One region of the Streptomyces sp. NBC_01537 genome, then DNA from elsewhere that is predicted to be linked to it. Evidence: riboswitches for the same ligand, from Rfam matches in the RefSeq annotation. Region 1 holds a riboswitch; the other holds the start of a gene.

Evidence for each region. Region 1 has a riboswitch for glycine ahead of gcvP (aminomethyl-transferring glycine dehydrogenase). Riboswitches for the same ligand answer to the same signal wherever they lie in the genome.
Region 2: linked by a shared signal. The riboswitch ahead of gcvT (glycine cleavage system aminomethyltransferase GcvT) and the one ahead of gcvP (aminomethyl-transferring glycine dehydrogenase) in region 1 are both predicted to bind glycine.

The regions. Positions count from the first base shown of each region.
Region 1 is NZ_CP109392.1:8,888,093-8,891,495, reverse strand. Features, by position in the region: gene gcvP (aminomethyl-transferring glycine dehydrogenase) at 1-1,751, opposite strand, end outside; glycine riboswitch at 1,927-2,025, opposite strand; gene OG607_RS40815 (PRC-barrel domain-containing protein) at 2,127-2,492, shown strand; gene OG607_RS40810 (DNA polymerase IV) at 2,517-3,403, opposite strand, start outside.
Region 2 is NZ_CP109392.1:2,887,817-2,891,219, forward strand. Features, by position in the region: gene OG607_RS13255 (hypothetical protein) at 70-1,005, shown strand; gene OG607_RS13260 (AAA family ATPase) at 1,060-1,731, opposite strand; glycine riboswitch at 1,892-1,996, shown strand; gene gcvT (glycine cleavage system aminomethyltransferase GcvT) at 2,149-3,258, shown strand; gene gcvH (glycine cleavage system protein GcvH) at 3,301-3,403, shown strand, end outside.

The DNA.
Region 1 (3,403 bases):
ACCGCGAGCAGGCCCGCGAGCTCGCCCTGGGAACCGGCGTTGGGCTGGAGGCTGACCTTGTCGTAGCCGGTGACCTCCGCGAGCTGGTCCTCCAGCTGACGGATGAGGGTCAGATAGCCCTGCGCCTGCTCGGCCGGCGCGAAGGGGTGCAGCGCGCCGAACTCGGGCCAGGTGACCGGCTCCATCTCGGTCGTGGCGTTGAGCTTCATCGTGCACGAGCCGAGCGGGATCATGCCCCGGTCCAGCGCGTAGTCACGGTCGGCGAGGCGGCGCAGGTAGCGCAGCATCGCGGTCTCGGAGCGGTGCTGCGCGAAGACCGGGTGCGTGAGGTAGTCGTCGGTGCGCAGCAGAGCGCCGGGGACGGCGTCCTCGGTGGCCGCGTCCAGTTCCTCGACCTCGCCCGCGACACCGAACGCGCCCCAGACCGCGGCCAGCTGCTCACGGCCCGTGGTCTCGTCGCAGGCGATGCCGACCAGGTCGGCGTCCGTCTGCCGCAGGTTGACCCCGGCCGTGCGGGCGGCGGCCACCACCTCGGCGGCCCGGCCCGGCACGCGGGCGGTGACCGTGTCGAAGAAGGTGTCCGTGGTGACCTCCACGCCGCCCGCGCGCAAGCCCGCGGCGAGGATCGCGGCGTAGCGGTGGGTGCGCCGAGCGATGCCCTTCAGCCCGTCCGGGCCGTGGTAGACCGCGTACATCCCTGCCATGACGGCGAGCAGCACCTGCGCGGTGCAGATGTTGCTGGTGGCCTTCTCGCGGCGGATGTGCTGTTCGCGGGTCTGCAGGGCCAGCCGGTACGCCTTGTTGCCGTCCGCGTCGACCGACACGCCGACCAGGCGGCCGGGCAGGCTGCGGGCGAACTGCGCGCGCACCGCCATGTATCCGGCGTGCGGTCCGCCGAAGCCCATCGGGACGCCGAAGCGCTGGGTGGTGCCCACCGCGATGTCCGCGCCCAGCTCGCCGGGCGAGGCCAGCAGGGTCAGCGCCAGCAGGTCGGCGGAGACCGTGACGATCGCGCCGAGACCGTGGGCCTGCTCGATCAGCGGCTTCAGGTCGCGTACGGCGCCGGAGGCGCCCGGGTACTGCAGCAGGACACCGAAGACACCGCGCTCGGCGATCTCCGCCGGGATCCCGGCGGAGAGGTCGGCCACGACCACCTCGACGCCGGTCGGTTCGGCGCGGGTCCGGATCACCGCCGTGGTCTGCGGGAAGGTGTCGGCGTCGACCAGGAACACGCCGTCCTTGACCTTGCCCACCCGGCGGGCCAGCGCCATCGCCTCGGCGGCGGCCGTGCTCTCGTCCAGCAGGGACGCGCCGGAGGTCGGCAGCCCGGTGAGGTCGGCGACCACCGTCTGGAAGTTCAGCAGCGCCTCCAGGCGGCCCTGCGAGATCTCCGGCTGGTAGGGCGTGTACGCCGTGTACCAGGCCGGGTTCTCCATGACGTTGCGCAGGATCACCGGCGGCGTGAAGGTGCCGTAGTAGCCGAGGCCGATCATCGGGTGCAGCACCTGGTTGCGGTCCGCGAGCGAGCGCAGCTCGGCCAGTACGTCGGCCTCGGTGCGGGCGGCCGGCAGCCTCAGTGCCTCGGCGCTCTTGATGGCGTCCGGCACCGCGGCGGCGGTCAGCTCGTCCAGCGAGCCGTAGCCGACCTGGGCCAGCATCTTCGCCTGCGCGGGCGCGTCGGGGCCGATGTGGCGGTCGGCGAAGGGAATGCCGCGCTCCAGCTCGGAGAGCGGGATTCGGTTGGCGGTCATCTGCGGAGGCCTCCTGGTCTGACGCGCTGGTCTGACTCCATTGGGCCTCCCCCTCTGTCATCTGAACCTGAGAGCTTCACCGTCCCGCGTTGAATCCACGGAACGGCTTTCACCGTCGGTGAGGCAGCACCCGGGGCGACGCTGCCCTCGGACCCTTCCTGCTTTCCAGAGTGACCTCACCCGTGCGGTACGGATGCCTGAGAGATTCCGGGGAGGATTTGCTCCTTCGGCGCCCGGCTGACCTGCGCTACCGGGACTCTCCCGCATGGGGTCTGCGGCCGCTGCCAGCCTACCAGCGCGACTCCTGACGCCGACATGTGACAGAAGGTGTCTTTCATGACTAAATAGGAACAATCACGATCAGTTGGAGGAACCGTGCAGACCGGTATCGATCCGCGCAGCCTCATCGGCCGCAGGGCCTTCGACATCAACGGAGTCAAGATCGGCACCGTCGACGAGGTCTACCTCGACGACGCCACCGGCGAGCCCGAATGGGCCGCCGTCCGCACAGGGCTCTTCAGCCGTGACGCCTTCGTCCCCCTGGAGCCCAGCGCCTTCGTCGAGGACCACCTGGTCGTCCCCTTCGACAAGGCCCTCATCAAGGACGCCCCCGACTTCGGCGTCGGCCGCCACCTCTCCCCCGAGCAGGAGCTCCAGCTCTACCACCACTACGGCCTGGAACTCCCGCCCGCGGGCCCCCGGCCCGACCACGACTTCGGCAAACTGGCGACCGAGGACTGACCTCTCCCCGACGGCAGCCGGCACCTACACCAGCGGCAACGGATCCGACGGCTCCAGCTCCGGATCCTCCACCGCGAAGGTCCGTACCCGCCCCGGCACCAACGACGACGGTTCCTCGAACCGCACCGTCACCCGCCCCACCCCGCTCCCCTGCACCCACCCGGCCCCGTACTCCGTATGCCGCACGTCCTGGCCGGGCATCCAGCGCCGCGCGGGAGCGACCGGCTCCTCCTCCGCCACCACCGGCTCGGCGCCGTCGACCGGCTCGTCCGTGAGGACGGAACCCGCCGCCTGCGCGAACAGATCCTCCTGGGTGAAGTCCGCGAGCCCCGCCACGCCCACGCCCAGCAGCCGGACCCCACCCGTCGTGTCGACGGCCTCGATCAGCCGGCCCGCCGTCTCCCGCACCACCGCCGGGTCGTCCGTCGGCCCCGGCAGCGTCTCGGACCGCGTCAGCGTGCTGAAGTCGTACCGACGGACCTTGATCACCACCGTCCGCCCGGACCGCCCCGCGCCCCGCAGCCGTTTCACGCACCGGTCGGCCAGCCGGTCGAGCTCGGTCCGCACCCGGACCCGGTCCGTCAGGTCCACGTCGAAGGTGTCCTCGACCGAGATCGACTTGCTCTCCCTCTCCGCGACCACCGGCCGGTCGTCCAGCCCCGACGCCATCGCATGGAGCGACGCGCCGTGTGCCTTGCCCAGCAGCCGTACGAGCTCTGCCTCCCCCATGTGCCGCACCTCCACGATCGTGCCGATCCCGGCCCGCCGCAGGTGCTCGGCCGTGGCCGGACCGACGCCCGGCAGCGTGCGCACCGGCATGGGATCGAGCAGCTCGCGCTCGGTGCCGGGCTCTACCACGACCAGCCCGTCCGGTTTGGCCTGCTCCGAGGCGATCTTGGCGATGAGCTTCG
Region 2 (3,403 bases), 6.0 Mb from region 1:
CTCCGTGACGACCCTCTCAATGATGAGTCAGGTAAGAACAAACCTCCACGCTTTGGGAGAAACCCTGACATGCTCATCAACAAGATCGCTGCCACTGCCATAGCCGCCTCGCTCTCCGGATCGCTCATCCTGGGCGTCACCGGCGTCGCGGACGCGGCGGTCCACGCTCCGACCCGTACGGCCGCGGTCGTGGCGGTCCCGGACTCCGCCACCCCCGCCGAGGCGGTCATGGCGGTGGGCGACACGCTGTCCCTCGCGGGCAAACTGGGCCAGGAGGCCCAGGCCCAGGCGCCGGATGCCAACAAGCTCAAGGAGCTGCAGAGCAGCCTCAAGGAAGCGACCGACCGGCTCAGCGCCGTGATCGAGAAGGCCAAGGCCGCCAAGCCCGCCAAGCCCGCCGACTCCTCGCAGAGCCAGGAGGACGCGGCAGCCCCCATCGATGACGCGCTCGCGAAGGTCAAGGCAGCACTGGACGTCCTGACCGGCGACGTCACCCAGCTGGTGGCGGCGCTGGCGAAGAAGGACGTGGGCACCATCACGTCCATGGTCACCAAGCTCCCGCTGGACCTGGTGGCCCTCACGACCACGGTGCCCGCGCTGGTGGCGGCCCTGCCGGGGGCGCTCCTGTCGGGTCTGCCGCTGCCGGTCGCCCTGGACGCCCCGGCCGCACCGGCCGCACCGGCCGCCCCGGCCCTGTCGCGCGCCCTGCGCTCCGACGACCCGCCGGTCACGCAGGCCGACCCGCAGGCCCCGGTGGTCCCGCAGGCCCCGGTGGTCCCGCAGGCGCCGGCGGTCCCGCAGGCGCCGTCAGTCCCGCAGGATCCGCAGGCCCCGGGGACTCCGGATTCGGCTCCCCAGCTCCCGGCGACCCCGGACCTTCCGGTGGCTCCGGAAACCTCGGCGGATCCGGCCGTTCCGGCCGATCCCGCGGTTCCGGCGGTCCCGGATGCCCCGGCGGTCCCGGCGGTCCCGGCCGCTCCTCAGATCGCCGCGAGCATGGGCTGACCCGCACGACCCGCACAACCCGCATCACCGCATCCCCGCCGCGGCCCGGGCCGCTCAGACGTCGAACGTGATGGCGTCGAGCGCCCGGGCCGCGGCGCGGTCGAGCAGCACCGTCGAGACGCACGCACCCGGGAGCCCCCCGGCCCGCGCCGCCGCCAGCAGTCTCCGGGACGCCCTGCGATGCCTGGCCATCGCGTACGCGGACACCCCGCGGCCGCGCGAGCGCTGCCCGTCGCGGGCCGCCTCCTCCGGCACGTCGAGCAGCAGCAGGTGCATGCCCCGGCCGCGCCCGGCCGCCTGGCGGGCGAGCCAGTTCCGTACCCATGGCAGCGTGCCGCAGTCGTGGACGACGACGCTCTCGCCGGAGCGCAGCGCCCGCCGCATGCCCGCGTAGTGGGCGATCCGGACCAGCGGGCGGTAGACGGCGTAGGGCAGCCGGCGCGGCATGCGGGCCGCCCAGCGCAGGCGTACGTCCTGCGAGTCGATCAGCCGGGCGCCGGCCGCGCGCCGCATGAGGGTGCTCTTGCCGCCGCCGGGCAGGCCGGAGACGACGAGCACATCGCCGGCGGGGTAGCTCAGGGTGCGCACCGCGCGGCCGCGCAGGTCCGTCAGACGACGCCCCGGCCGCACTCTCGACGGGGCCGGGACCGTGATTCGTAGGGCCTGGCCGGGGACGGTCATGCCCCCGGCGGCCGACGCGTACGCACCGCTCCATCGCACCAGCACAGCGATCGCCCTCCCGGTCGAGCTTTGTTCAAGAAATGGTAATGGGGAGACCAATGACTTCCCTATGATCCGGGCCCCTTCGGGACATGATCGGGACGGAGCCAAGACGGATCCGGGACGGGCGTGCAATGATGAGCGCCTCAATCTCATACAGGCCGTTCGAGGCCGCGCGGGAGAGTCCCAGCCGGGTGCAGACGCAACCGGCGGGCGCCGAAGGAGCAAGTCCTCCCTTGAATCTCTCAGGCACAGTCACCGCGCGGACGAGGCACATCTGAAAAGCGGGCAGCGGCCGTGATCCGGCGCCGCCCCACCCAAGGTGCAAACCGGGACCCTTTCAGGGGTCCAGGTGAACCTCTCAGGTTCCGATGACAGATGGGGAGGATCAGCCTCGCCACGCCTGCATTGGGAGCCCGTTCGATGACCAGTACCCCGCCGCGCCGTACCGCGCTCGACGCGCTGCACCGCGCGCTCGGTGCCACCATGACCGACTTCGCGGGCTGGGACATGCCGCTGCGCTACGGCAGCGAGCGCGACGAGCACACCGCGGTGCGCACGCGCGCCGGGCTCTTCGACCTCTCCCACATGGGTGAGATCACCGTCACCGGCCCACAGGCGGCCCTCGCCCTGGACCACGCGCTGGTCGGCCACCTCTCCGCGCTCGCGGTCGGCCGGGCCCGCTACACGATGATCTGCCAGGAGGACGGCGGGATCATCGACGACCTGATCGTCTACCGGCTCGGCGAGACCGAGTTCATGATCGTCGCCAATGCCTCCAACGCGGCCGTCGTCCTGCCCGCCGTCACCGCCCGCACCGCCGGCTTCGAGGCGGACGTACGGGACGACCGGGACGCATACGCACTGATCGCCGTCCAGGGCCCGGAGTCCCCCGGGATCCTCAAGAGCCTCACGGACGCCGACCTCGACGGCCTCAAGTACTACGCCGGGCTGCCCGGGACCGTCGCGGGCGTCGAGGCACTGATCGCCCGCACCGGCTACACCGGCGAGGACGGCTTCGAGCTCTTCGTGGACCCGGCCGACGCCGAGAAGCTCTGGCAGGCCATCACCGAGGCCGGCGCCCCAGTGGGGCTGGTGCCCTGCGGCCTGTCCTGCCGCGACACGCTGCGCCTGGAGGCCGGCATGCCGCTGTACGGGCACGAGCTGACGGCCGCCCTCACCCCCTTCGACGCCGGACTCGGCCGGGTCGTGAAGTTCGACAAGCCCGGCGGCTTCGTGGGGCGTGCAGCCCTGGAGGCCGCCGCCGGCCGTCCCGTCCGCAAGCTGGTCGGCCTGGTCGCCGAGGGCCGCCGGGTCCCCCGGGCGGGCTATCCGGTGGTGGCGGCCGACGGCACGGTGATCGGCGAGGTCACCTCCGGCGCCCCGTCCCCGACCCTGGGCAGGCCGATCGCCATGGCGTACGTGGACGCCGAGTATGCCGCGCCCGGCACGGAGGGGGTCGCGGTGGACATCCGCGGCAGCCACGAGGCGTACGCCGTCGTGGCCCTGCCCTTCTACAAGCGCACCCGCTGACCCTTTTCGCGAGCACACCACCTCATCCAGGAGAATCAGGTCATGAGCAACCCCCAGCAGCTGCGCTACAGCAAGGAGCACGAGTGGGTCTCCGCCGCCGAGGCGGGAGTCTCCACCGTGGGCATCACCTCGCACGCCGCCGACG